One region of the Streptomyces sp. NPDC001292 genome, then DNA from elsewhere that is predicted to be linked to it. Evidence: riboswitches for the same ligand, from Rfam matches in the RefSeq annotation. Region 1 holds a riboswitch; each other region holds the start of a gene.
The links. Region 1 has a riboswitch for cyclic di-AMP ahead of ACFY4A_RS19525 (transglycosylase SLT domain-containing protein). Riboswitches for the same ligand answer to the same signal wherever they lie in the genome.
Positions count from the first base shown of each region.

Region 2: linked by a shared signal. The riboswitch ahead of ACFY4A_RS20990 (C40 family peptidase) and the one ahead of ACFY4A_RS19525 (transglycosylase SLT domain-containing protein) in region 1 are both predicted to bind cyclic di-AMP.
Region 3: linked by a shared signal. The riboswitch ahead of ACFY4A_RS01985 (NlpC/P60 family protein) and the one ahead of ACFY4A_RS19525 (transglycosylase SLT domain-containing protein) in region 1 are both predicted to bind cyclic di-AMP.
Region 4: linked by a shared signal. The riboswitch ahead of ACFY4A_RS03195 (M23 family metallopeptidase) and the one ahead of ACFY4A_RS19525 (transglycosylase SLT domain-containing protein) in region 1 are both predicted to bind cyclic di-AMP.

Region 1 covers NZ_JBIAXG010000017.1:60,165-67,126, reverse strand. Annotated here, with positions in the region: partial or broken gene ACFY4A_RS19545 (ABC transporter permease) at 1-371, opposite strand, end outside; gene ACFY4A_RS19540 (ABC transporter ATP-binding protein) at 358-1,302, opposite strand; gene ACFY4A_RS19535 (outer membrane lipoprotein carrier protein LolA) at 1,335-2,549, opposite strand; gene ACFY4A_RS19530 (polyprenyl synthetase family protein) at 2,837-3,847, opposite strand; cyclic di-AMP (ydaO/yuaA leader) riboswitch at 4,330-4,517, shown strand; gene ACFY4A_RS19525 (transglycosylase SLT domain-containing protein) at 4,523-5,008, shown strand; gene ACFY4A_RS19520 (HAD family hydrolase) at 5,036-5,842, opposite strand; gene ACFY4A_RS19515 (FAD-dependent oxidoreductase) at 5,974-6,962, opposite strand, start outside.
Region 2 covers NZ_JBIAXG010000019.1:57,914-64,875, reverse strand. Annotated here, with positions in the region: gene ACFY4A_RS21020 (adenosylmethionine--8-amino-7-oxononanoate transaminase) at 1-517, opposite strand, end outside; gene bioB (biotin synthase BioB) at 510-1,763, opposite strand; gene ACFY4A_RS21010 (8-amino-7-oxononanoate synthase) at 1,912-3,039, shown strand; gene ACFY4A_RS21005 (DUF397 domain-containing protein) at 3,093-3,323, opposite strand; gene ACFY4A_RS21000 (helix-turn-helix domain-containing protein) at 3,358-4,218, opposite strand; gene ACFY4A_RS20995 (ATP-binding protein) at 4,446-4,901, shown strand; gene ACFY4A_RS20990 (C40 family peptidase) at 4,954-5,427, opposite strand; cyclic di-AMP (ydaO/yuaA leader) riboswitch at 5,431-5,644, opposite strand; gene ACFY4A_RS20985 (hypothetical protein) at 5,987-6,295, opposite strand; gene ACFY4A_RS20980 (ATP-dependent Clp protease proteolytic subunit) at 6,303-6,938, opposite strand.
Region 3 covers NZ_JBIAXG010000001.1:454,444-461,405, forward strand. Annotated here, with positions in the region: gene ACFY4A_RS01975 (globin domain-containing protein) at 1-761, opposite strand, end outside; gene glnA (type I glutamate--ammonia ligase) at 1,092-2,453, shown strand; partial or broken gene ACFY4A_RS01985 (NlpC/P60 family protein) at 2,682-3,873, opposite strand; cyclic di-AMP (ydaO/yuaA leader) riboswitch at 3,881-4,064, opposite strand; gene ACFY4A_RS01990 (bifunctional [glutamine synthetase] adenylyltransferase/[glutamine synthetase]-adenylyl-L-tyrosine phosphorylase) at 4,661-6,962, shown strand, end outside.
Region 4 covers NZ_JBIAXG010000002.1:104,507-111,468, forward strand. Annotated here, with positions in the region: gene ACFY4A_RS03180 (DNA topoisomerase (ATP-hydrolyzing) subunit A) at 1-922, opposite strand, end outside; gene ACFY4A_RS03185 (M16 family metallopeptidase) at 1,307-2,680, shown strand; gene ACFY4A_RS03190 (M16 family metallopeptidase) at 2,677-4,065, shown strand; cyclic di-AMP (ydaO/yuaA leader) riboswitch at 4,287-4,447, shown strand; gene ACFY4A_RS03195 (M23 family metallopeptidase) at 4,460-5,215, shown strand; gene ACFY4A_RS03200 (HPr family phosphocarrier protein) at 5,412-5,693, opposite strand; gene ACFY4A_RS03205 (GNAT family N-acetyltransferase) at 5,869-6,962, shown strand, end outside.

The DNA of each region.
Region 1 (6,962 bases):
GCGTTCGCCTCCCCGGCGACGGCGTCGCCCGCGATCACGCCCACGGCCATCGGCAGGAAGAACGGCAGGGTGGCGGCCAGTGCGGTGAAGACCAGGAACAGTCCGTTGTTGGTGACCTGCGTGATGAACGCCGGTCCCTCGCCGCCCCCGCCGCCCCCGCCGCCGACGGACGAACCGTCCCTCGTCTCGATCCTGACGGCCACCCCGACCAGGACCGGGACGCCGGCCAGTACGCCCAGCAGCGCGAGGGTGCGCCAGCGCCGGAAGGTCGTCACCAGCTCGCTGCGCAGCAGTCCGAAGGTCCACAGCGGACCCGGGGCGCGGACGACCACGTCCGCGGCCTGCCCTGGCGAGACGTCAGCCCGCGACATCGAAGCCCTCCCCCGTGAGTGCCACGAACGCGTCCTCCAGCGAGGCCCGTTCGACCCCGAAGCCGCGTACGCGAACGCCCGCCGTCACCAGCGCGGCGTTCACGTCGGCGAGGTCGCGCTCCGGTGGGTCTCCGGTCACCCGGTCCTCGCCCACGACGACGTCGCCGACGCCCTGTTCCTTCAGCACCCCAGCCGCCTCCCCCGTGTCGGGCGTGGTCACCACCAGCCGGCCGCGCGCCCCGGCGGCCAGCTCCGCCACGGCTCCCTGGGTGATCAGCCGGCCCTGCGCCATGACCGCCGCATGGGTGCACACCTGCTCGATCTCGTCCAGCAGATGGGAGGAGAGGAAGACGGTCGTGCCGTCGGAGGCCAGCTCCCGGACCAGGGAGCGGATCTCGCGCATGCCCTGCGGGTCGAGACCGTTGGTCGGCTCGTCCAGGACGAGCAGTCTGCGCGGCTGGAGCAGCGCGGCGGCCAGCCCCAGGCGCTGCTTCATGCCCAGGGAGTAGGCCTTGGCCTTCTTGCCCGCCGCAGCCGTCAGGCCCACCCGGTCCAGGGCGGCCGCGACCCGGGTTCGCCGGGTGCGGGGGTCGGCGGTCGGGTCGGCGGCGTCGTAGCGCAGCAGGTTGTCCCGGCCGGAGAGGAAGCCGTACAGGGCCGGGCCCTCGATGAGCGCGCCGACCTGCGGGAGCACGGTGCGCGAGGACCGGGGCATGGGGCGCCCCAGCACCCGCGCCGTGCCGGACGTGGGCTCGATGAGACCCATCAGCATGCGGATGGTGGTCGTCTTGCCCGAGCCGTTCGGACCGAGGAAGCCGAAGACGCTGCCCGCCGGGACGGCCAGGTCGAGACCGTCGACGGCGAGCTGTCCGCCGCGGTAGCGCTTGGTGAGCCCGCGCGTGTGGATGACGCTGTCATCCCCTTCGTCCATCGGCTCCCTCGATTCTCCTGTCCGTCGTGTCCTTACCGCCCGGCGTTCGCCGCCTTCACCAGCGTGTCCTTGGTGACGGCGCCGACGTACACCTTGCCGTCGTCCGTGATCAGCGCGTTGACCAGGCGGGTGGAGAAGACCGTGCCCTTGCCGAACTTGCCGCTGACCTGGTCGCCCAGCGAGCCGAGGAACCCGCTCAGATCACCCTTTCCGGAGGACGACGGGATGCCGCCCTTGTTGCCGGAGTCGAACACGGCGATGGAGTTCCAGCCCTTGCCGAGTACCTTCGGGCCGTTCTCGGCCAGACCCTTCTCCGACGCGCCGGGCTCGTGGAACTGCCGGCCCTGGCCGCCCTTCCGCTCGGCGCCCTTTCCGGTGTCCTTCCCGGCGTCCTTCTCCTCGGTGACCTTCGCGCCCTTGGGCGGGGTGAAGTCGAAGGTCGAGGCGGCCGGCCTGGCGAAGCTGATCTGGGTGAAGCCCGCGTCCACCACGGCGGCGCCACCGCTCGCCGGGGTGAGCGTGAACTTCAACGGCATCCCGGTCTTGGCGTCCACCGCGATGCTGATCGCGCCGACCGTGGTGCCGGAGGCGTGCTTCGGCTGGATGACCAGCTTGTAGGCGTCGCGGCCGGCGACCTGCGCGGTGCCGTCGACCTTCACCGAGGTGGTGTCGTCGACCGACTTCAGGGCCTCGTCGGCGAAGTCCTTGGGCGTGGCGGGGACCTCGTCCCGGTGCTTGTTGCCGCCGTCGGCCGCGGTGCCGTGGAAGACCTCGTTCGACTTGCTGTCGTAACCCCAGACGTCCTTGCCGTTGTGGATGAGGCTGTACTCGGCGGCGTTCTCGATCAGCGAGACCTTCTGCCGGTCCTCGCCGTCGGCGGCGACGCGCAGGGTGTGCGTGCCGGAGGCCAGCTCGGGCAGTTTTGACGTCGGGTCGGCCGACGAACCGTCACCGCCCCTGGCCGCGCCCGAGGCCAGGCCGCTCTCCAGGCCGCCGAGGTTCGGCAGACCCAGGTCGGTGCTGATCTTGACCGTGCCGGACAGCTGCTGGACGTCCGACTCGGCGATTTTCTCTATGAGTTGCTGTGCGGTGATCTTCGGCAGGTCGGGGTCGCCGGACGCGGCGAGTGCCGGGACGAGCCCGATGGTCGCCGCCGCCACCCCCACCACCGTGACCGGGACGACGTAGCGCGCGGCCTTGCGGCGCCCCGCGCGCAGGTCGTGGGCTTCGGATTCGTTCGGTGCCATGTGTGCCCTACCTCCGTCATCGGCGGCGGCTGTCCTTCTGCACTGGGGTGTCACCCTCAGCCGCCATTCTCACCCAGATCGGTGAGGAGTGGTGTGGTCCGTGGTTTCCATCTGACCAAATCCGCCGGGCGGAAGCGTCAGACCCCGGAGCCAACTCCGTGTACGCCTGCGGTATGACACACAAAGGGCGATGCCTCCCCCACCCCGTAGGGGTAGGTCTGGAGGGCGCCGCTCGGAAAGGGCCGCCCGGCGAAGGCGTCCGGTGACATCGCGGAACCGGACAGGCGTCAGCCGGCCCGGTGCACCACCGCGTCGCACAGCTGGAGCAGTGCGGCCTTCGCGTCGCACTCCCGCAGCGGAGCCAGCGCGGCCCGAGCCTCCTCGGCGTAGCGCACGGTGTCCCGGCGGGCCTGCTCCAGTGCCGGGTGCGCCCGCAGCGCCGCCAGCGCTTCCGCGTGCCGCGCGTCGTCGCTCAGGTCGGAGTCCAGCAGCTCGCACAGGGCGATGTCCTCGGGCAGCCCCAGCCGGGCCGCGCGCTCGCGCAGCCGCAGCACCGGCAGCGTGGCGATGCCCTCGCGCAGATCGGTGCCGGGCGTCTTGCCCGACTCGTGCGAGTCGGAGGCGATGTCCAGGACGTCGTCCGCCAGCTGGAAGGCGACGCCCAGCCGCTCGCCGTACTGCGTCAGCACGTCCACGACGGTCTCGTCGGCGCCGGACATCATCGCGCCGAACCGGCACGACACCGCCACCAGCGACCCGGTCTTGCCGCCGAGCACGTCCAGGTAGTGGTCGACGGGGTCCCGGCCGTCCTGCGGACCCGCCGTCTCCAGGATCTGCCCGGTGACCAGCCGCTCGAACGCCACGGCCTGCACCCGCACGGCCTCCGGGCCGAGGTCGGCGAGGATCTGCGAAGCCCGGGCGAACAGGAAGTCACCGGTCAGGACCGCGACCGAGTTGCCCCAACGGGTGTTGGCGCTGGCCACCCCGCGGCGCACGGCGGCCTCGTCCATCACGTCGTCGTGGTACAGCGTCGCCAGGTGGGTCAGCTCCACCACCACGGCCGACGGCACGACGCCCGGTGCGTACGGGTCCCCGAACTGGGACGCGAGCATCACGAGCAGCGGCCGGAACCGCTTCCCGCCGGCCTTGACGAGGTGCTGGGCGGCCCCCGTGATGAACGGGACCTCGCTCTTGGTGGCTTCGAGCAGCCCTTCCTCGACAGCCGCCAATCCGGCCTGGACATCGGCTTCGAGAGCCTGGTCCCGCACGCTCAGCCCGAATGGCCCGACGACGGTCACGAGGGGTCTCCTGTCTGCTGGTGTCTGCTGGGGATTACACGGTTTGTCGATAGGTCGCTGCCCTCACTCAAGTCAGCGTATCCGGTCACGTTTCGATCACCGATGTCGCCCACCTATACGGGCCAGGCCACATCACCCGACGTGACCACCATCACGCCTCCGCCACACGGCCCACCCGCACTCACACTTGAAGTCCGATTCACCCCTATTGGGGTTTCAATTCTCTTTAGCGGCAATTGCCCTTCGGGCACCCAAACCGTGAGTTGGGTCACGTCACCCTCCGTCCGTATCATCTCCCGCACTCCTTCACATTCCCTTTACTGGCCGCCGAGTTGAGGCTTGCAGGCGCAAAGGATCAAGCACCACATACACCCCGGACCAAGGTCAAATAGGGCAATGTGTGATTCCGGCACTTGTTCGGGACATGTGCTCTCGCATACGTTCCCGGCCAACGAGCGGACGCCGAATCCTGCCGCCGCCCGTAATCCCAACGACCGAATGAACCATGGCAGGAGCGGGGGACCCAGGTAAGCCGCCGGGCCGGGCACGTACGTCCTACGTCGTACGCCGCACCGGAACGGCTCGGGGTGAAGCCGTGCCCTTCGGGGCACGGCCGGGCACCTCCCCGCCCGAACCCGACAGCTCACCTCGCAGGCGACGGAGAGGAAATCCCCCATGCCTGCAAACGGTCAGCGCCGTTCTTCCCGCACCGCCCGCCTCGTCCGCGCCCTCGCCGTCACCGGCACGAGCGCAGCCGTCCTCGCCGTGCCGCTGCTCGGCGCCACGACTGCGTCCGCGGCGACCCCGTCCACCGTCCGGACGGCCGCGAGCTACGGCTACGCGAACAACCTCGACGGCTGGATCCGGGCCTCCCTGGCGGTCATGGCGGAGAACGGCATCCCGGGCTCCTACAACGGGATCCACCGCAACATCATCCGCGAGTCCTCCGGCAACCCGCGTGCCATCAACCTCTGGGACTCCAACGCCAGGATGGGCATCCCGTCCAAGGGTCTGCTCCAGGTCATCGACCCGACCTTCCGGGCGTACCACGTGAACGGCACGTCCTGGGACATCTACGACCCGGTCGCCAACATCACGGCCGCCTGCAACTACGCGGCCAAGCGGTACGGCTCCATCGACAACGTCTTCGGCGCGTACTGACCGAACCACGGCCGGCCCACACACCGGCTAGACAAACAGTCGTTCGAGGACGACGGCGATGCCGTCGTCCTCGTTCGACATCGTGACCTCGTCGGCCACCGCCTTGAGCTCGGGGTGGGCGTTGGCCATGGCGACCCCCCGGGCGGCCCACTGGAACATCGGGATGTCGTTGGGCATGTCGCCGAAGGCGAGGGCGCTCTCGCGGCCCAGTTCCAGGTGTTCGGCGGCCAGCGCCAGTCCGGTCGCCTTGGTGATGCCGCACGGCTGGAGTTCGACGGTCCCGGGGCCCGACATGGTGACCGTGGCGAGGGACCCCACCACGCCGCGGACCGCCGCCGCCAGCTCGTCGTCGGACAGCACCGGGTGACGCAGCAGCACCTTGCTGATGGGCGCGCGCCACAGGTCGTCGCGCCGTTCGACCCGCACGGCGGGCAGCGACGGGTGCGGCATGAGATACCCCGGCTCGATGAGCGTGAGCCCCTCGACTCCGTCCTGGTCGACCGCGGCGTACACCTCCCCCACCTCGGCCTCGATCTTGCCGAGCGCGGTCTCGGCCTGCTCCCGGTCCAGGGTGACCGACCACAGCAGGCGGTCGCTCCCGGCGTCGTAGAGCTGTGCGCCCTGACCGCACACCGCGAGCCCCGTGGCGCCGAGGACGTCGAGCAGTTGCCGCACCCGCGGCGCCGGCCGTCCGGTCACCACGAGGTGCCGGGCACCGGCGGCCGCCGCCCTCCCGAGCGCGGCGAGGGACCGTTCGGACACGGTGTCGTCGCCGCGCAGCAGCGTTCCGTCCAGGTCAGTGGCGATGAGGGCATATGCGAGGGCGGCCATGATCAGAGAATACGGATGCTCCGGCCCGCCGACTCGACCGGAACCGGACGACCGCGGCGACCACCGCGCTCCTGGCGTCCTCTCCTCAACTCCCTTATTGATACGGGCCCTTCGCGCGGCAGGCGAGGTGGCGCTCAACCGTGCGCCGCAGCAAGGTGTTCGGCCAGCCGCGGGGAGGCGAACTCCGTGCCGCACACGAACCGCATCACCGGCCCGTACGAGGCCGCCGCCGGCAATCCCGTGAAGTAGAGGCCGGGTACCGAGGAGACATAGCCCGCGCCGAGCCTGGGGGCGCCGCGGCTCACCGCGAGTCCGGTGCGCAGCTCGTGGCCGAGGAAGCCCATCGCGGCGATGTCGACGCGGTAGCCGGTGGCCGCCATGACGTGGTCCGCGGCCAGTTCCCGGGTCTCGCCCGCGAGGGTCCGCACCGTCAGCACCGGCCGCCCGCCCGTGACCTCGGCGCGGACGATGCCGCTCACCTCGTGGACCGGCACCGCCGACTCGAAGCGCTCGCGCAGCCACCAGGCGCCGAGCGGGCCGAGGACCCGGCGGACCAGATGGTGGCGCACCCCGGCCGGGAGGTGACGGAAGGGCTGCGGGTGGTAGCTCAGCGCCCACAGCGACCAGGCGCGGCCGAAGGGCGACTCGGGCCGGAACCTCGGCTGCTCCCAGGGCGGGGCGCCGAAGGCGACGCTGCCGCGGCCCCGCGCCACCACCCGCACCCGCGCGCCGGCCTCCGCGGCGAGCACCGCGGTCTCCAGCGCGGACTGGCCGGCGCCCACGACGATCAGCTCCTTGCCGGCGAACCGGCTCAGGTCGTGGTGCTGGGAGCTGTGCGAGAGCGGCCCGGTGGGCGTGGGGCCGTCCGGCACCGCCGCGGTCAGCTCCGGCGGCAGATGGGACAGGCCCGACAGTCCCGTCGCCACCACGACCGCCCGGGCGGTGAACTGCTCCCCGGAGTCCGGCTTCAGCTCGAAGCCCCCGCCCGGCCGCCGGTCGACCGACACCACCCGCACCCGCTCCAGCTCGGGCACCAGCCTGCGCTGGAACCACTCGCCGTAGGCGATGAAGGTCTCCACCGGGATGATGTCCTCGTCGGTCACCAGCGGCTTGATGCCGGCCG
Region 2 (6,962 bases), on a different contig from region 1:
TCCCGCCCTCGGGGTCGCACACGGACATCGGCTGCCAGGTGTCCCCGTGGTAGCCGCCCCGCCAGGTCAGCAGCCGCCGCTTCTCCGGGCGGCCGAGCGAGCGCCAGTACTGGAGGCACATCTTGACCGCGACCTCGACCGACACCGAACCGGAGTCGGCGAGGAACACATGCTCGAGACCTTCTGGTGACATGTCGACAAGGAGCTTCGTGAGCCGGACGGCGGGCTCGTGCGTGAGCCCGCCGAACATCACGTGGCTCATCCGCGCCAGCTGCTCCCGCGCGGCCCCGTTGAGCACCGGGTGGTTGTAGCCGTGGATCGCCGCCCACCACGACGACATGCCGTCGACCAGTTCGCCCGAGCCGTCCGCGAGCCTCAGCCGCACCCCGCTCGCCGACTCCACGACGAGCGGTTCGTGGCGGCCGGGCATGGGTCCGTACGGGTGCCACACGTGCCGCCGGTCGAGCTCCAGCAGTTCCGGCACGCTCCGGCCGGGCGTGGTGTGCGGTTCAGGCATTGGGCGCGAGGTCCGTTCCGGCGCCCCGGCGGCGCACGGCGACCAGGTCCGTACGCGGCTCGTTGCCGACCGCGGCCGGTACCGATGCCGATGCCGGTCCAGCCGCCGGTGCCGCGGCGGAACCGCAGATCCCGTCACCCTGGTGCGACCCGCACCCCGGCCCCTCGTGCGCATCGCAGCCCGATTCTTCGTGGGACCCGCACCCCGTGCGGTCGTGCGACCCGCACTCGCCCCCGGCCGCCCCCCGGTGCTCGGGCAGCGTCACCTGGTCGGCGCCCTCCACCTCGAACCCGGCGTCCGCGATCATCTCCAGGTCGGCCTTGCCGGCCTGGCCCTCGCTGGTCAGGTAGTCGCCGAGGAAGATCGAGTTGGCCAGGTGCAGCGCGAGGGGCTGCATGGTGCGCAGGTGCACCTCGCGGCCGCCCGCGATCCGCACCTCCACGTCCGGGCAGACGAACCGGACCATCGCCAGGATCCGCAGGCAGCGCTGCGGGGTCAGGTTCCACTCCTTGGCGAGCGGTGTGCCCTCGAACGGGATCAGGAAGTTCACCGGAACGGAGTCCGGGTCCAGCTCGCGCAGCGAGAAGACCACGTCGACCAGGTCCTCGTCGCTCTCGCCCATCCCGGCGATGAGCCCGGAGCAGGCGGACAGACCGGCCGCGTGCGCCTTGTTCACCGTGTCCACCCGGTCGGCGTAGGTGTGGGTGGTGGTGATGTCGCCGTACGTCGCCTCGGAGGTGTTGAGGTTGTGGTTGTAGGCGTCGGCCCCCGCCTCGCGCAGCCGTTCGGCCTGGCCGTCGGAGAGCAGACCGAGGCAGGCGCACACCTCGACGCCCTCGTTCTGCTCCTTGATCGCCTTGATGGTGTCGGAGACCCGGTCCACGTCACGGTCGGTCGGACCGCGCCCGCTGGCCACCAGACAGACCCGCTTCGCGCCGCCCGCGAGCCCCGCCGCGGCGGCCTTGGAGGCGTCGTCGGGCTTGAGCCAGGTGTACTTGAGGATGTCGGCCTTCGAGCCGAGCCGCTGGGAGCAGTAGGAGCAGTCCTCGGGGCACAGGCCCGACTTGAGGTTGACGAGATAGTTGAGTTTCACCCGCCGGCCGAACCAGTGGCGGCGCACCTTCCCGGCCGCGGCCACCACATCGAGCAGTTCGTCGTCGGAGGTGGCCAGCACGGCCAGAGCTTCCTCGCGGGTCGGCGACTCGCGCCGGAGCCCCTTGTCCACCAGCGTCCTCAGCAGGTCCATGAGAGCTGATCCTGTCCTACGGTCCGGTCCGCGGCCAAGGAGACTCCGCACAACGACGGCCCCATCGACATGTGGGTATTGCCACATCATGGGCGGCTGGTCCTGCCGCTAGGGTCTGTCCACTGCCTACAAATGCCCCGGAGGACCCATGGCGTTCGGCTGGATCGAGGAGCGGGCGGACGCACGCCGCCGGGCCGGACTCGTACGGACCCTGCGGCCCCGCCCCGCCGACTCGCCGCTGCTCGACCTCGCGGGCAACGACTACCTTGGGCTGGCCCGCCATCCGGAGGTGACCGAGGGGGCCGCGGCCGCGGCGCGCACTTGGGGCGGCGGCTCGACCGGCTCCCGGCTGGTCACCGGCACCACCGAACTGCACGTGGAACTGGAGCGCGAACTGGCCGGTTTCTGCGGTTTCGAGGCGGCGCTGGTCTTCTCCTCCGGATATGCCGCGAACCTGGCCGCGGTCACCGCGCTGGCGCCGCGCGGCTCACTCGTCGTCTCCGACGCGGGCAACCACGCCTCGCTCATCGACGGCTGCCGGCTGGCCCGGGGCACGACACAGGTCGTCGCGCACGCCGACCCGGACGCGGTGCGCAAGGCGCTCGGCACGCACGAGGGCCCGGCCGTGCTCGTGTCGGACACGGTCTTCTCGGTCGACGGCGACGCGGCCCCGCTGGCGGAGTTCGCCGCGGTCTGCCGGGAGCGCGGCGCAGGCCTCGTCGTCGACGACGCCCACGGGCTGGGCGTCCTGGGCACCGGCGGCCGCGGCGCCGCGCACGCGGCCGGACTGGCGGGCGCCGACGACGTGGTCGTCACGGCCACGCTGTCGAAGTCGCTCGGCAGCCAGGGCGGAGTCGTCCTCGGGCCCGCGCGCGTGATCGACCACCTGGTGAACGCGGCCCGGACGTTCATCTTCGACACCGGCCTCGCCCCCGCGGCCGCGGGCGCCGCCCTGGCGGCGCTGCGACTGCTGAGCCGCGAGCCGGAGCGGGCGGCACGCGCGCGTGCGGTGGCGGCCGAACTCCACGCACGCCTGACCGCCGCGGGTCTGGAAGCGGTACGTCCGGACGCCGCGGTGGTCTCGGTGCGCGCGCCGTCCCCGGAGCAGGCCGTGCGGTGGGCGGCCGACTGCCGGGCGGCAGGCCTGGCCGTGGGCTGTTTCCGTCCTCCCTCCGTGCCCGACGGCATCTCACGGCTGAGGCTGACCGCCCGCGCGGACCTCTCCGGGGCGCAGATCGAACGCGCTGTACGGGTGATCGGTGGAACACGACCATGAGTCGGCGTGACACGGCCGAGCGTCACCGGGTGCGGATATGACCGGATCGTTCGTCAGATGCGGTGCGTCGCGGCCGTGAAGTCTGCCCAGCTCGCGGGGGAGAAGAGCAGCGCGGGCCCGGCCGGGGCCTTGGAGTCGCGCACGGCGAGCAGCCCGGCCCACGGTCCCGTGGCGGGCCGGGCCGTCTCGACGCAGTTGTTGGCTCCCGTGCTGTAGCTGCTGCGCAGCCAGCGCACGCCGTGCAGATCGGTGCTGGAAGGTACGTGCCGAGGCAGAGCGGACATGGTGCCTCCTTACGCGGTATGCGGTTGCGCGCCGTCAGTGGTCCTGGCGTATCCCGGCGATGAAGTCCAACGAGTCCTCGGGCGAGAGGGCGTGGATCCGCAGGGTGTCGAAGGCCTCGCTGTAGGCCTCTAGGTCTTCTTTCCGCTCGAGGTGGAGGCTACTCGTCAAGTGGTCGAGAACCACCACGTTCAGATCAGCAGCGTTCGAAAATGAGAAGATAACGAAAGGCCCGGTGACGCCGACGTGCGCGCCGGCGGCGAACGGCAACACCTGGAGCCGTACTTGGGGCAGTCGGGCCGCCTCCGTCAGCCGCTCCAGCTGCCGCCTCATGACCTCGGGTCCGCCCACCTCCCGGCGCAGCACCGCCTCGTCCAGCACCGCGTCCAGCTCCAGCGGCGGTCGCGAGCGCAGCACGTCCTGGCGGGCCAGCCGCACCTCCACCAGCGCGTCCAGCCGGTCCTCGTCGAGGCCGTCCACGGCGGCCCGGGTGACCGCGCGGGCGTACTCGGGCGTCTGCAGCAGTCCGGGGACGACCGAGGTCTCCAGGGTGCGCATCCCGCTCGCCTGCGACTCCAGGCTGATGAAGTCCCGGTAGGTCGGCGGCAGTACACCGCGATAGGCGTGCCACCAGTGGTGCCGGCCGTCGCCGTCGTCCAGTCCCGCGAGCGCCAGGAGCAGCTCGCGCAGCTGGGAGTCGTCGACCGCGTACGCGTCCAGGAGTGAGTGCACATCGGCCGGTTTCACCCCACTGGTGCCGGTTTCGATCCGGCTGACCTTCGACTGGTGCCAGCCGACCAGGTGGGCCGCCTCACCGCTCGTGAGGCCCGCGCCGGTGCGCAGCGCGCGCAGTTCGGCGCCCAGTTTCCGGCGGCGCACCGCGGGACCGTGCTGCATGGGCTACTCCCTCGCTCCCTCTGAACGCTCCACGCGACCCGCTTCACATACGGTCTGCCGTCGCAGAGTTCACCGCATCGAGCGACAGATATATGCATATCTCGGTGGATCGCCACCGAGACCGGAGTGCTGATGGCAGTCTGACGGCGAAGCACCAGTGCGGGACCGTACTCGAATCATCCGCTCAGTGTCGGACTCCGGTCCCGTGGGAAAGGGACGACGTCGCCATGGCAGACCATCTGGAAGCATCCGTCACTCTGCCGAGCGATCCCGCCTCGGTCTGTGCGGCCCGCGCCTATGTGGCGGGCACTCTCGCGGAGTGGGGCCTGCCGCCGGCCACGGACACCGCGGAGACGGTCCGGCTCATCGTCTCCGAACTCGCCACCAACGCCGTACAGCACACTTTCGGGCAGTCACCCACCTTCACGGTGGACCTCGTCCTGGTGCGTGACGAGCGACTGCGCATCGGGGTCACCGACAGCCACCCCCGGTTCCCGAAACGACTGCCGGCCGCCGTCCAGCAGGACAACGGCCGGGGGATGGTGATCATCCGGTGGCTCACCGCCGAGTGCGGCGGCAGACTGAGCGTGCGGCCGACCCGGGAGGGCGGCAAGACGGTCTGCATCGAACTTCCGTGGACGGCTCCCGCCCGCCCTGTGACGGCCGCGGGCCAGGAACCGTAGGAACGGACGGTGACGACGTGGAAGCGCCGCCACCGCCCGCACTACGGCCGGGTCAGCTGACCCGGCCGTACCAGACGCTCTTCGTCCAGATCTTCTGCAGCTTCACCACGTCCCCGGTCTTCGGGGCGTGCCAGATCCTGCCCCCGCCGGCGTAGATGCCCACGTGGTACACGTATGAGCCCGAGTGGAAGAACACCAGGTCCCCGGCTCGGCGGCTGCGCGCGGAGATGTGCCGGCTCCTGTTGTACTGCTGCGCGGCCGTGCGGGGCAGCTTCTTGCCCGCCTTCTTGAACGAGTACAGCGTGAGCCCGGAGCAGTCGAATCTCCGCGGCCCCGTGGCGCCCCACTGGTAGGGCGACCCCTTCTTGGACGCCGCGATCCGCAGCGCCTTGCTGGCGGTCGTCACGGCCGCGGCCTCGGAGGCCACACCCGGGACCACGATCGAGCCGCCCACGGCGGCGAGAGTCAGGGCCGAGGCCGTGCCGGCCCGGGCCATCAGCGACGGGACACGATTGAGCGCGGTCATGCGCAACCCTTCGTCAGCCGCCTGTGAAGGATGACCTGTCGGATTCGGGCTGGCGAAGTTGCCCGGCCGCGTTGCCGCGGCTTCACCCCAAGGGATGCTCGGTCCGGCCATGGCGTGACCGTTCCGGCGACCCGTCGTGCTTGGGTCCTCCATTCCTGCCGATCCACTCCTGTCGACCGGTCATCCGGGCGGCGGCAGGACTCGGCGTCCGCCCGGACCGCCCCGCCGTTGTGGCGGGGGCTTGTCGTCAGACAGGGATCTTCACCTACGGATGTCCGAAAATCCCAACGGATCCGAGTGTTTGTGTTGTTACTCACCACGCGCCCGTTCGGGTGGACACCCCTCACGAGCGAACGGGCGCCCCTTCCCGTGACGACCCCCGGACCAGCACCGGAACACCTGGTTCCGCCATCCGGGGAGGCGTGTTGCGCAACTGCGGTGGTCCCGAAAAGGGAGCCGAACCTACACCGAAAGGCGGTCGGTCATTCGGGGACATTCCGCGCCGCGTGTCCGGACGGACGGCCTTCCGCGCCCGCCGTGCCCCTGGTTGTGGAGGACGTCAACTTCCGCAGTCCGGGGGCAGGGTGACGCGGGCCGTGCGCCGCTCTCCGTCCAGCACCCGCAGCGCGCGAGCCAGGGTGGCCGCGTGCAGCTCGGTCTCGCCCCGCTGGTGCATCAGCGCCAGCGTGTCCCGCAGCACCACCGCCTTGCCGACGAGCGCCTGAGCGGCTCTCAGGGCCCGGTAGGTGTCCCCGGGCCGGCCCGGGTTGGCGCGGCCCAGCAGGTCGGCCGCCTCCAGGTAACGGTCGATCAGCTCCGCCTCGGCACGGGTCAGCGCCGGCAGGGGCGGCAGCTCGGGTGGCGGCATCGGCGGCTCACCCCGCGTCCGGCGCGGTGCGCGTGGCCCCGCGATTCGGGATGATCCGGTCAACCAGCCCATAATTCAAGGCTTCCCGCGCGTCCAGCACCCGCTCCCGCTCCAGGTCCGCCCGCACCTGCCGCGCGGACCGCCCGGTGCTCCGTACGAGCAACTCCTCCAGGCGGGCGCGCACCCGTGCCAGCTCCTCCGCCTGGATGGCCAGGTCGGACGCCTGGCCCTCGACCGGCTCGGGCAGCGACGGCTGCCGCAGGACCACGCGGGCGCCCGGCAGAGCGTACCGCCTGCCCGGCGTGCCCGCGGCCAGCAGCACCGCTGCGGACGCGACGGCCTGACCCAGGCAGACCGTCTCCACGTCGCAGCTCACGTACCGCATCGTGTCGTGGACGGCCAGCATGGCGCTGAACGAGCCGCCCGGGGAGTTGATGTACAGCGAGACGTCCCGGTCGGGTGCCTGGTGCTCCAGGTGGACGAACTGCGCGATCACGTCGTTCGCCGCGATGTCGTCGACCGGTGTGCCGAGGAGGACGATCCGCTCCTCGAGCAGTTTCGCGTAGGGATCCAGGGGCCGCCGGCCGGCGCTGGTGATCTCGGTGAACTCCGGCAGGACGTAGCGGGCGGACGGTCGCGTCATGGCACACCCCTCCATGCGGCGGGC
Region 3 (6,962 bases), on a different contig from region 1:
TACGGGGCGGACAGCTGGAGGACGTCGCCCTCGCGCACGTGGGCGTGCAGGTGGTTCGAGACCTCCCCGTCGGGCGTCGTGGCGTCGCCGGCCACCCGCTTGACGGCGAACTGCCGCACCGGCGAACCGGGGGCCGCGGTCAGGCTGTACTGGCGTATCTGGCGGGCCCCGTCCGGGAGCTCGACGCCGACCGAGACGTACTGGCCGGCGCGGTACCCGGGCACCGGGGCGTCGTCGACGGGGCGCAGCTTGAAGGTGGCCACGTCCGCGGTCTCCTCGATCCGCTCGACGACCTCCCACTCGCGCCAGCCGCGCTGCTCGCTCTGCTCGTACAGACGCTTCTCGATGGCGATGAGCGCGTTGGCCATCAGCCAGTAGACCTCGGTCCAGGCGGTGGCGACCTCCGGGGTCACCGCCTCGCCGAGCACCTCGGCGATGGCCGCGAACAGGTGCTCGTGGACGACCGGGTACTGCTCCGGAACCACCCCCAGGGACGCGTGCTTGTGGGCGATGCGCTGGAGCATCAGGTCGGGCCGCTGGTCCGGGTTGTCCACGAGGTACGTGGCGAAGGCGGCGATGGAGCCGGCCAGAGCCTGCTTCTGCGTGCCGGCGGCCTGGTTGCCGCGGTTGAACAGGTCGCGCAGCAGCTCGGGGTGGGCGTCGAACAGTCTGGCGTAGAAGCGCTCGGTGATCTGGCCGATGGCCGCGCCGACGGCGGGGAGGGTGGCGCGGACGGTGGCCGCTGACTGCTCGGACAGCATGGTGACTCCTCGATGACTCGATCGAATGGGCTCGATCGCTCGACCGATCGAAACGATATTGAAACTTGCATTTGAGATGCAAATTTAAGGGGGGTGGTCTCGGTCACGTGGGTGAGGGTTCGGCCATTACGGATGACGGTGCGAGCGGGCAAGATGGGCGGCAGAGCGGTAAACCTCCCGTACTCGGGGCGATCGCCCCCGCACGACGGCCGGGCGACCGGGCGCCGCAACACGGGTGAAACGCGGCCGTGGTGGGATGCTCAGGTGCCCGACGGTCTCCCGTGACAGCGAACACAGGTGGCCTGACCAGCAAGGATGGGGAAGCGGAAGATGGACAAGCAGCAGGAGTTCGTGCTCCGGACGTTGGAGGAGCGCGACATCCGGTTCGTACGCCTGTGGTTCACGGACGTGCTCGGCTTCCTCAAGTCCGTGGCCGTCGCGCCCGCCGAGCTGGAACAGGCCTTCGACGAGGGCATCGGCTTCGACGGCTCCGCCATCGAGGGCTTCGCCCGGGTCTACGAGTCCGACATGATCGCCAAGCCCGACCCGTCCACCTTCCAGATCCTGCCCTGGCGTGCCGAGGCCCCCGGTACGGCCCGTATGTTCTGCGACATCCTCATGCCGGACGGCTCCCCGTCCTTCGCCGACCCCCGCTACGTCCTCAAGCGCGCCCTGGCCCGCACCTCGGACCTCGGCTTCACCTTCTACACCCACCCCGAGATCGAGTTCTTCCTGCTCAAGAACCGTCCGCTGGACGGCTCCCGCCCCACGCCCGCGGACAACTCCGGCTACTTCGACCACACTCCGCAGGCCATCGGCATGGACTTCCGCCGTCAGGCGATCACCATGCTGGAGTCGATGGGCATCTCGGTGGAGTTCTCCCACCACGAGGGCGCCCCGGGCCAGCAGGAGATCGACCTGCGCTACGCCGACGCCCTGTCCACCGCGGACAACATCATGACGTTCCGCCTGGTCATGAAGCAGGTCGCGCTCGAGCAGGGCCTCCAGGCCACCTTCATGCCCAAGCCCTTCTCGGAGTTCCCCGGCTCCGGCATGCACTCGCACCTGTCGCTCTTCGAAGGTGACCGGAACGCGTTCTACGAGTCCGGCGCCGAGTACCAGCTCTCCAAGGTCGGCCGCTCCTTCATCGCGGGCCTCCTCCGCCACGCCGCCGAGATCTCCGCAGTCACCAACCAGTGGGTGAACTCCTACAAGCGCATCTGGGGCGGCTCGGAGCGCACCGCGGGCGCCGGCGGCGAGGCCCCCTCGTACATCTGCTGGGGCCACAACAACCGCTCGGCCCTGGTCCGCGTCCCGATGTACAAGCCCGGCAAGACCGGCTCCGCCCGTGTGGAGGTCCGCTCCCTCGACTCCGGCGCGAACCCCTATCTGGCCTACGCCGTCCTCCTGGCCGCCGGCCTCAAGGGCATCGAGGAGGGCTACGAGCTGCCGCCGGGCGCCGAGGACGACGTCTGGGCCCTCTCCAACGCCGAACGCCGCGCGATGGGCATCGAACCGCTCCCGCAGAACCTCGGCGAGGCCCTGACCCTGATGGAGAACAGCGACCTGGTCGCCCACACCCTCGGCGAACACGTCTTCGACTTCTTCCTCCGCAACAAGCGCGCCGAGTGGCACGAGTACCGCTCGGAGGTCACGGCCTTCGAACTGAAGAAGCACTTGCCGGTGCTGTAGGCGCAGGTCAGAGCTGGTTTCCCGCCGATTCAGCGGATGGGGCCGACGATCGCCGACCGTCGGCAGAGCCAGTTCGGCCTGGTCGGGCTGCTCACCATGACCGATATCCGTCGTCGCGACGACCAACGTCTTCCTCGCGGTGCCTGAGCGGCGCCGTCCCATGAAAGGGCCGCACTCCCGTGCGGCCCTTTCATGTCCGGTGCCGGTGCCGGGTGTCCGGCACGCGCGTTACGCGGGGCGGACGACGCTGTGGATCGGCATGTAGTAGATCGACTCCTCGCGGACGTTCGTGCCCGAGCGCGGCGCGTGGATCATCATGCCGTCGCCGATGTAGATCCCGACGTGGCTGATGTCGTTGTAGAAGAAGACCAGGTCGCCGGGCTCGGCCTCGGAGACGGGGACGGTCGTGCCGACCTCCACCTGGTCCCAGGTGGTGCGCGGCAGCGAGATCCCGGCGGACTTCCAGGCGGCCTGCGTGAGCCCGGAGCAGTCGTACGAATCGGGGCCGGACGCCCCCCCACACATACGGCTTGCCCATCTGGGCCCTCGCGAAGTCGATGACCTTGGCGGCCTTGGCGGCATAGCCGGTGCTCGATCCGGCGCCCGTGCTCGTGCCGACTTCCGTGCTCGTGCCGGCTCCGCTGCTCGCCTCCGCGCCGGAACTCTGAGCCGCCTGTTCCTGCTTGCGCTTCTGCGCCGCCTCCTCCGCCGCCTGCCGGCGGGCCAGTTCCGCAGCCTTCTGCCGGGCGACCTCCTGCTTCTTCTTCTCGATCGCCGCCAGCCGCGCCTTCTCCTCGGCGGTCAGCGTCGACAGCAGACGGCGCGCCTCGCTGAGCTTCCTCTGGACGTCGAGCTTGCTGGTCCTCAGATCGTTCTGCGAGGTAGTCAGCGACTCCAGGATCTTCGTCGCCTCGGCGCGCTTCTTCGTCGTCGCGAGCTGCGCGGTCTGGTAGTCGTCGACGGCCTTCTTCTGCCGCTCGGTGAGCTGGCTCAGCAGATGGTCCTGGTCGAAGTACTGCTGGGGGTCCTTCGCGAGCAGCAGCGTCGCGGTGCCGGAGACCCCGCCCGTGCGGTACTGGGCGGCGGCGAACAGGCCGAGCTCGCGCCGCGCCTCGTTCAGCTTCGCGGTGCGCTTCGCCACGTCGTCGAGGAGGCCGTTCACGCGCTTGCGCTGCGTGGCGGTCCTCTCCTTCGCCGCGTTGTACTTCTCGGTGGCCACTCCGGCCTGGTGGTAGAGGTCATCGACCCTCTTCTGCACCTCTTCGAGACTGGGCTCGTGGGGCTGCGCGGGCGCGGCGTTCGCCGTCTGGGACAGCAGTGCCACGGAGGTGAGGGCCGCGGTCGTCAGACCGAGGGCCGGGGACGTGCGAAGTCCGGCGATCCGGGTGGCCGTGGTCCGGGCTTTGCGGTGCGACGCCAAGGTCGGCGACTCCTTCCATGGACCGCCTACCGGGTTAGCTGTCGGGTTCGGGCGAGTGGTTCGGAAGGGCTGCCCTACCGTCCCGTTCGCGCCGTGGGGGACGCGTGAACGGGACCGATTCACCCCAGGGGATGAGTTGGGTCCCCGGCTCCGGCTGCCGTGAAGCGCACCGGACTCGGCGCAGGCCACCCGTCCCGGCGTCGTTCGCCGGTGGGGGTACGGGGTGCCCGCCGGGCACGCTAGCCAACGCCTGTGACTGCTGTGAAGGTTGGTGCGTGATATGTCCGCTACATTTTCGTGACTTTCACCAGGCGTATACGGAGGACCGCACTCCGCTGTTTTCGGTGCCGGGCCCCGGAAGCACGCGGACACCCTCCCCGGGAGGGCGCTCCCGACCTGTGCGTCTTCCTCCGCAACAAGCGCGCCGAGTGGCACGCGTACCGCTCGGAGGCCCGGTCCTGGCCCCGCCCACGCCCGAGATCCTCGATGCCGCGCTCTCCGTGCGGGCCCGGTACGCGTCGCTCGGCCTTGACCTCGTGGATGCGGTGAACGCGGCCCTCGCCGCCGAGTACGACACGGACGCCGTCCTCACCAGGGACCTGCGGGACTTCCGGACCGTACTGTCCGGTGGGCGGCAAGTATCCCTGCTTCCGGGTCCTTCCGGACGATCTCCGACCGGGCCGCTGCGCCCACGCGCGGTCGCGGGAGGCGGGCCGCCGTCAGGGCTCCGGCCCGGGAGTCCGGATAGGCTCTGGCCAGGACGGGCTGGATCCGACGGGAGGCCGGGATGACGGCGCCGGGGCGCAGGAGCAGTACCTTCACGCGGCTGCTGCGGCACGGCTTCATCCATGCCTCGGACGCCGAGCGGCTGCTGGACGGTCCGGACCTCGCGCCGCTCAGGGACGATCCGGTGCTGCTGGAGGCGCTGGGCGCCACCGCCGACCCGGACCTCGCACTGGGCGGGCTGGTCCGGCTGCTGGAGGCGCAGCCGGAGTCCAAGGCCCGCCGTGAGCTGCTCGACACGCTGATAGCGGCCAAGCCGCTGCGCGACCGGCTGCTCGGCGTGCTCGGCGCCTCCGCCGCGCTCGGCGACCACCTCGCCCGGCACGCCGGCGACTGGCGGGCGCTGGTCACCTACGAGCCGAGCGACCTGCACCCGGGGGTGGAGGAGTTCGAGCACGGGCTCGCCGAGGCCGCCGACCCGGTCGCGCTGCGCGTCGCCTACCGGCGCTGCCTGCTGTCCATCGCCGCCCGCGACGTGTGCGGCACCACCGATGTCGCCGAGACGGCCGCCGAGCTCGCCGACCTCGCCACCGCCACCCTGCGCGCCGCGCTCCGGCTCGCGCGGGCCGCCGCGCCCGAGGACGACGCGCTGTGCCGGCTCGCGGTGATCGCGATGGGCAAGTGCGGCGGCCACGAACTCAACTACGTCTCCGACGTCGACGTGATCTTCGTCGGTGAGGCCGCGGACGGCGCCGACGAGGTCAAGGCCCTGCGCGCCGCGACCCGGCTCGCCTCGCACATGATGCGGATCTGCTCCGAGACGACCGTGGAGGGCTCGATCTGGCCGGTCGACGCCAACCTGCGGCCCGAGGGCCGCAACGGACCGCTGGTGCGCACCCTCAGCAGCCATGTCGCCTACTACCAGCGCTGGGCCAAGACCTGGGAGTTCCAGGCGCTGCTCAAGGCCCGCCCGGTGGCCGGCGACCTGGAACTGGGCGGGCAGTACATCGCCGCGCTCGACCCGCTGGTCTGGCAGGCCGCCGAGCGCGAGAACTTCGTCGCCGACGTGCAGAAGATGCGCCGCCGCGTGGTCGAGACCATCCCCGTGGCCGAGGTCGAGCGCGAGCTGAAGCTAGGGCCGGGCGGCCTCAGGGACGTCGAATTCGCCGTGCAGCTGCTTCAGTTGGTGCACGGCCGGACCGACCCGTCGCTGCGCAGCGGCTCCACCCTGGACGCGTTGCAGGCGCTGGCCGCCGGCGGGTACGTCGGCCGCGTGGACGCCGTACAGCTCGACGACGCCTACCGGTTCCTGCGCTCCCTTGAGCACCGCATCCAGCTGTTCCGGCTGCGGCGCACCCACCTCGTCCCCGAGGACGAGGCCGATCTGCGCCGGCTCGGACGGTCGCTCGGCCTGCGCAGCGACCCGATCACCGAGCTCACCCGCGAGTGGAAACGGCACACCAGCGTCGTACGCCGGCTGCACGAGAAGCTGTTCTACCGGCCGTTGCTCGACGCCGTCGCGCAACTCGCGCCCGGCGAGGCACGGTTGAGTCCGGAGGCCGCGCGGGAGCGGCTGGTCGCACTCGGGTACGCCGACCCGGCCGCGGCGCTGCGGCATCTGGAGGCGCTGGCCTCCGGCGTCACCAGGAAGGCGGCCATCCAGCGGACCCTCCTGCCCGTGCTGCTGGGATGGTTCGCGGACTCCGCCGATCCGGACGCCGGGCTGCTGAACTTCCGCAAGGTGTCGGACGCGCTCGGCAAGACCCCCTGGTATCTGCGACTGCTGCGGGACGAGGGGGCCGCCGCCGAGAACCTCGCCCGGGTGCTGTCGGCCGGGCGGCTCGCCCCCGACCTGCTGATGCGCGCACCCGAGGCCGTGGCACTGCTGGGGAACGGCGACGCGGGCGGCCTCGAACCGCGCGGGCGCGCCCAGCTGGAGCAGGAGGTCCTCGCCGCCGTCCGCCGCGCCGAGTCCGCCGAGCAGGGCGTCACGGCGGCACGCGGCGTACGGCGGCGGGAGCTGTTCCGCACCGCCGCCGCCGACATCGTCGGCTCCTACGGCACCGAGACCCGGCCCGCCGAGGCCGACCAGGGCGCGCTCGTGGACCAGGTGGGCGGCGCCGTGTCCGACCTGACGGCGGCGACGCTGGCCGGCACCCTGCGGGCCGTCGTGCGCAGGGAATGGGGGGACACCCTGCCGACCCGGTTCGCGATCATCGGCATGGGGCGGTTCGGAGGGCACGAGCTGGGCTACGGCTCGGACGCGGACGTGCTGTTCGTGCACGAGCCGTGGGACGGCGCCGACGAGCAGGAGGCCGCCGAGGCCGCCGCCCGGGTGGTCGCCGAGATGCGGCGGCTGCTCCAGA
Region 4 (6,962 bases), on a different contig from region 1:
CGGTGAGGTCCTTGACGTCGGCGATCCCCTGGACCTTCTTGGAACCGACCAGGTCCTTGATCTTCGCGATCACCTTCTCCGGGCCGACGGAGAAGGGCAGCTCGGTGACGACCAGCCCCTTGCGGCGGGCTGTCACGGTCTCCACCGAGACCGTCGCGCGCATCTTGAAGGTGCCGCGGCCCGTCTCGTAGGCGTCCCTGATACCGGACAGGCCGACGATCCGGCCGCCGGTGGGCAGGTCCGGGCCCGGGACGTGCCGCATCAGGGCGTCCAGGTCCGCGTTCGGGTGGCGGATCAGGTGGCGGGCGGCCGCGATGACCTCGGTGAGGTTGTGCGGGGGCATGTTCGTGGCCATGCCGACGGCGATGCCTGAGGAGCCGTTCACCAGCAGGTTCGGGAACGCGGCCGGCAGGGCCACCGGCTCCTGCTCCTGGCCGTCGTAGTTGGGGGCGAAGTCGACGGTGTCCTCGTCGATGGACTCCGTCATCAGGCCCGTGGCCTCGGCCATCCGGCACTCGGTGTACCGCATGGCGGCCGGCGGGTCGTCGTTGCCCAGTGAGCCGAAGTTGCCGTGGCCGTCGACGAGGGGGACACGCATCGAGAAGGGCTGGGTCAGGCGCACCAGGGCGTCGTAGATCGACGCGTCGCCGTGCGGGTGCAGCTTGCCCATGACCTCGCCGACGACGCGGGCGCACTTCACGTAGCCGCGGTCGGGGCGCAGCCCCATCTCGTTCATCTGGTAGACGATGCGGCGGTGCACCGGCTTGAGTCCGTCCCGGGCGTCCGGCAGCGCGCGGGAGTAGATGACCGAGTACGCGTACTCGAGGAAGGAGCCCTGCATCTCGTCGACGACGTCGATGTCGAGGATCCGCTCCTCGTACGAGTCGTCGGGCGGCGGGGTCTTCGTGCTGCGGCGGGCCATCGCTGCCGGCTCCTTGCTGAAGCGTGACGGGATCTGACGCCGACCATTGTGGACCGCGCGACTGACAACCCGGACCACGCCCCGTCCTCACAGGGCACGTTCCGCGCTCTCGTCCCGCCTCCGGGGCACCCTCTCGCCGTCCGCTGCAGCGCCCTTGCCCGTCCGGACGCGGGCCGTGGCCCGTGATGGCAGTGGTGCTTCTGTGGCAGGTGCGAAGTCCGTTCGCGTCCCGGCCCCGGTGCCGCCGTGGTGCGTGGCTTTCCGTCTCGCTCTCGGCGTACGGGTCGTGGGAACTTCGCCAGGGGTCCGCACGCTTGCATACAGTGGCAGGACCGGCAGGAAACGGGCGGTTCGCAGACCGCCACCGCGATCGAAGGGACGTACATGCCCATGGGTCACACGGCAGCAGCCGAGGCAGGCTCCGGCGGCCTGACAGCGACCGAGCACCGCCTGGCCAACGGCCTGCGCGTGGTGCTCTCCGAGGACCACCTGACCCCGGTCGCGGCGGTGTGCCTCTGGTACGACGTCGGCTCGCGCCACGAGGTCAAGGGGCGCACCGGCCTGGCTCACCTTTTCGAGCACCTGATGTTCCAGGGCTCCGCCCAGGTCAAGGGCAACGGCCACTTCGAGCTGGTGCAGGGCGCGGGCGGCTCGCTCAACGGCACCACCAGCTTCGAGCGCACCAACTACTTCGAGACCATGCCCGCCCACCAGCTGGAGCTCGCCCTCTGGCTGGAGGCCGATCGCATGGGCTCCCTGCTCGCGGCGCTGGACGACGAGTCCATGGAGAACCAGCGGGACGTCGTCAAGAACGAGCGCCGCCAGCGCTACGACAACGTCCCCTACGGCACCGCCTTCGAGCGGCTGACCGCCCTCGCCTACCCGGAGGGCCACCCGTTCCACCACACGCCGATCGGGTCGATGGCGGACCTGGACGCGGCCACCCTGGAGGACGCGCGAGCGTTCTTCCGCACGTACTACGCGCCGAACAACGCCGTCCTGTCGGTCGTCGGCGACATCGACCCTGAGCAGACGCTCGCCTGGATCGAGAAGTACTTCGGCTCCATCCCGTCCCACGACGGCAAGTCCGAGCCGCGCGACGGCTCCCTGCCCGAGGTCATCGGCGAGCAGCTGCGCGAGGTCGTCGAGGAGGAGGTCCCGGCCCGCGCCCTGATGGCCGCCTACCGGCTCCCGCACGACGGCACGCGCGCGTGTGACGCGGCCGACCTGGCGCTCACCATCCTCGGCGGCGGCGAGTCCTCCCGGCTCTACAACCGGCTGGTGCGCCGCGACCGTACGGCCGTCGCGGCCGGCTTCGGCCTGCTGCGGCTGGCCGGCGCGCCCTCCCTGGGCTGGCTGGACGTGAAGACCTCCGGCGACGTCGAGGTCCCCGTCATCGAGTCGGCCATCGACGAGGAGCTCGTCCGGTTCGCCGAACAGGGCCCGACGGCCGAGGAGATGGAGCGCGCCCAGGCCCAGCTGGAGCGCGAGTGGCTGGACCGCCTCGGCACGGTCGCCGGCCGGGCGGACGAACTGTGCCGCTACGCCGTCCTGTTCGGCGACCCGCAGCTCGCCCTGACCGCCGTCAAGCGCGTCCTGGAGGTGACGCCCGAGGAGGTCCAGGAGGTCGCCAAGTCCCGCCTGCGCCCCGACAACCGCGCGGTGCTCGTCTACGAGCCGACCGCCGCCGACGTGCAGGACGACGCCCAGGACGCGGACGCCGCGGCCACCGACGACACCGAGGAGGCGGCGAAGTGACCGAGCTCGCCACGATGGAGTTCCACCCCCGGCCCAGGGCCGGCGAGGCCAAGCCGTGGGCGTTCCCCGCGCCCGAGCGCGGGACGCTGGACAACGGCCTGACGGTGCTGCGCTGTCACCGCCCCGGCCAGCAGGTCGTCGCCGTCGAGGTGCTGCTGGACGCGCCCCTGGACGCGGAGCCGGCCGGCCTGGACGGCGTCGCCACGATCATGGCGCGAGCCTTCTCCGAGGGCACCGACAAGCACTCCGCCGAGGAGTTCGCCGCCGAGTTGGAGCGCGCGGGGGCCACCCTCGACTCGCACGCCGACCACCCCGGCGTACGGCTGAGCCTGGAGGTCCCGGCCTCCCGCCTGGCCAAGGGGCTCGGCCTGCTGTCCGACGCCCTCAGGGCGCCCGCGTTCGCCGACTCCGAGGTGGAGCGCCTGGTGCGCAACCGGCTCGACGAGATCCCGCACGAGCTGGCCAACCCCGCCCGCCGCGCCGCCAAGGAGCTGTCCAAGGAGCTCTTCCCGGCCGACTCGCGCATGTCGCGTCCGCGCCAGGGCACCGAGGAGACGGTCGGCACCATCGACTCGGCGGCCGTCCGCGCCTTCTACGACCGGCATGTGCGCCCGGCCACGGCCACCGCCGTGGTCGTCGGCGACCTCACCGGCGTCGACCTCGACCAGCTGCTGGGCCGGACCCTGGGCGCCTGGACCGGCTCCCCCGCCAAGCCGCGGCCCGTGCCGCCGGTGACCGCCGACGACACCGGCCGCGTGGTCATCGTGGACCGGCCCGGAGCCGTCCAGACGCAGCTGCTCATCGGCCGGATCGGCCCCGACCGGCACGACCGCGTGTGGCCCGCCCAGGTGCTCGGCACCTACTGCCTCGGCGGCACCCTCACCTCCCGCCTGGACCGCGTCCTGCGCGAGGAGAAGGGCTACACCTACGGGGTGCGGGCGTTCGGCCAGGTATTGCGGTCGGCCCCCGACGGGTCGGGCGCCGCGATGCTCGCCATCAGCGGCTCGGTCGACACCCCGAACACCGGCCCGGCGCTGGACGACCTGTTCACGGTGCTGCGCAAGCTCGCCGCGGAGGGCCTCACCGACGCCGAGCGGGACGTCGCCGTGCAGAACCTCGTCGGCGTGGCGCCGCTGAAGTACGAGACGGCCGCCGCCGTGGCCGGCACGCTGGCCGACCAGGTCGAGCAGCACCTGCCCGACGACTACCAGGCGACGCTCTATCAGCAGCTCGCCGCGACCGGCACGGTCGAGGCCACCGCGGCCGTCGTCAACGCCTTCCCGGTGGACCGGCTGGTGACGGTCCTGGTCGGTGACGCGGCGCAGATCAAGGAGCCCGTCGAGGCCCTGGGCGTCGGCCGGGTCACCGTCGTCACGGCCGAGTAGAGGCACCTCGTCGCCGCCGCAGCGCGGCGACCGGCACACGCGCGTGGGGCCCTGGTGACCGAAGCGTCACCAGGGCCCCTTGATGTCCGGATTGAGGGGGAGGCTGCCTGTCTGCCCTGTGGTATGCGCTACAAAACTTCTGATCCGTTTGGGAATCGAAAGCGGCCCCGTCTAGCGTCGGTCCGGCTGTTCGTCAGGCAGTGCGCCGCGTCCGCGGCACCGGACAGTCATCGCCGAGTCCCCGTACGGCGCGAGCCAGGGGAGCCGGGGACCCACCGTCCCTGGGGTGAATCGGACACCCGCGCGCGACGCGAGGGGGCCGTAGGAGACCTTCCTGCTCCGAACCCGTCAGCTAACCCGGTAGGCGACAGGGAAGGAAAGGACCCACGTCTCCATGGCGTTCACCCGCGCCACCGGGAAGCACCGCCGGCCGAGCCGGACGCACCGCACCACCGCCCGCGCGGCGGGCGTCGCGGCCCTGGCCACCACCGGTGTCATCGGCACCCTCGCCGCCCCGGCCCTCGCCGCGGACGCTCCCGCCCCCGAGGACACCGGCCTCACCCCGGTCGTCACCATCGGCGACAGCGTCGCCGAGAAGATCGACGCCCAGGCCGTCGCCCAGCACAGGGCCGCCGCGCGCAAGCAGGCCGCGCAGGCCGCGCGCAAGCAGGCCGCGGAGCGCGCGGAGAAGGAGCGCGAGGCCAGGGCCCGCGCCGCCCGCGAGGCCGAGCGCAAGCGCCTCAACGCCTTCGTGACGCCGATCGTCGACTCCTACATATCGACCGGCTACCGGACCGGCGGCTCCCTGTGGTCCTCCGGCACCCATACCGGTATCGACTTCCACGCCGCGAGCGGCACCCCCGTCCACGCGGTCGGCATCGGCACCGTCGTCGACGCCGGCTGGGGCGGGGCGTACGGCAACCAGGTCGTGATCAGGATGGCCGACGGCATGTACACCCAGTACGGGCACCTGTCGTCCCTCGGGGTCTCGGTGGGTCAGCAGGTCGTCCCGGGCCAGCAGATCGGCCTGTCCGGCGCGACCGGCAACGTCACCGGACCGCACCTGCACTTCGAGGCCCGTACGTCCCCGGACTACGGCTCCGACGTCGATCCCGTGGCCTACCTCCGCAAGCACGGCATCGACGTCTGACCCCCTGCGCCGGGGCGCAGCCCGGCGCGTCACGCGACACCCCCGAGGCCCCGGCTCCCGAGCCGGGGCTCCGGTGTTCCTCGCCGGTGTTCCCTTCCGGTGTCGCCCTCCGGTGTTCCGGGGACCCGCCGGGCACGGCGAAGCCGTGCCACCCCGTCCGGGTGGCACGGCTTCGGCGCTGGACCGGTCCTGCCGGTCAGACCGTCTCGGGAAGCTCCTCGAGCCCCTCGGCGACCAGCTTGGCCAGCCGGTCCAGCGCGGCGTCCGCGCCGTCGGCGTCGGAGGCCAGCACGACCTCCTCGCCGCCCTCGGCGCCGAGGCCGAGCACGGCCAGCATGGAGGCCGCGTTGACGGGCGTGCCGTCGGCCTTGGCGATCGTCACGGGGATGCCTGCGGCCGTGGCGGCCCGGACGAAGATGGAGGCGGGGCGGGCATGGAGACCCTCGGCCCAGCCGACGTTGACGCGGCGCTCAGCCATGTGTTGCTGCCCTTCGGGTGATCGGGGTTGTCTAGACCAGTTTTCCACACGTGGAGCGACCCGGAGCGGGCGTGTGCTCCGCTCCGGGTGGCGTCGGACCGCGGCCTCGGTCCGATGTGTGTCCTCCACAGACTGCCTCGCGCCGCTGTCGGACGCGAGCCGTACGCTGGGGCCCATGCAGACGTCGCCGGACCGGCACGAGTACCCCGCCCATTGGGAGGCCGACGTGGTGCTGCGCGACGGCGGCACCGCACGGATCCGCCCCATCACCGCCGATGACGCCGGCCGTCTGGTCAGCTTCTACGAGCAGGTGTCGGACGAGTCCAAGTATTACCGCTTCTTCGCGCCCTACCCGCGTCTGTCCGCGAAGGACGTCCACCGCTTCACGCACCACGACTTCGTGGATCGGGTGGGACTCGCGGCCACGGTCGGCGGCGAGTTCATCGCCACCGTACGCTACGACCGCATCGGTGCGGACGGCATGCCCGCCTCGGCGCCCTCCGACGAGGCCGAGGTCGCCTTCCTGGTGCAGGACGCCCACCAGGGACGCGGGGTCGCCTCGGCGCTCCTGGAGCACATCGCGGCCGTCGCCCGCGAACGCGGCATCCGCCGCTTCACCGCCGAGGTGCTTCCGGCCAACAACAAGATGATCAAGGTGTTCACGGACGCCGGGTACACCCAGAAGCGCAGCTTCGAGGACGGCGTCGTACGCCTGGAGTTCGACATCGAGCCGACCGACCGCTCGCTGGCCGTGCAGCGTGCACGGGAGCAGCGGGCCGAGGCGCGATCAGTACGGCGGCTCCTGGTGCCCGGCTCGGTTGCCGTGATCGGAGTGGGCCGCACGCGCGGCGGCGTGGGCCGCAGCATCCTCGACAACATCCGCGACGCCGGGTTCACGGGCCGGCTCCACGCGGTGAACCGGGCCTTCGGCGAGGACTGCGAGGAGATCGACGGGGTGCCCGCCCACCGCTCTGTGCGGGACATCGACGGGCCCGTGGACCTCGCCGTCGTCGCCGTGCCGGCCGAGCACGTCCCGGACGCCGTCGCCGAGTGCGGCGAGCACGGGGTGCAGGGGCTCGTCGTGATCTCCGCGGGCTACGCGGAGAGCGGTCCCGAAGGTCGCGAGCGGCAGCGTGCCCTCGTGCGGCAGGCGCGCACGTACGGCATGCGGATCATCGGGCCCAACACCTTCGGGATCATCAACACCTCGCCGGCCGTCCGGCTGAACGCCTCCCTCGCCCCCGAGATGCCCCGGCCCGGCCGCATCGG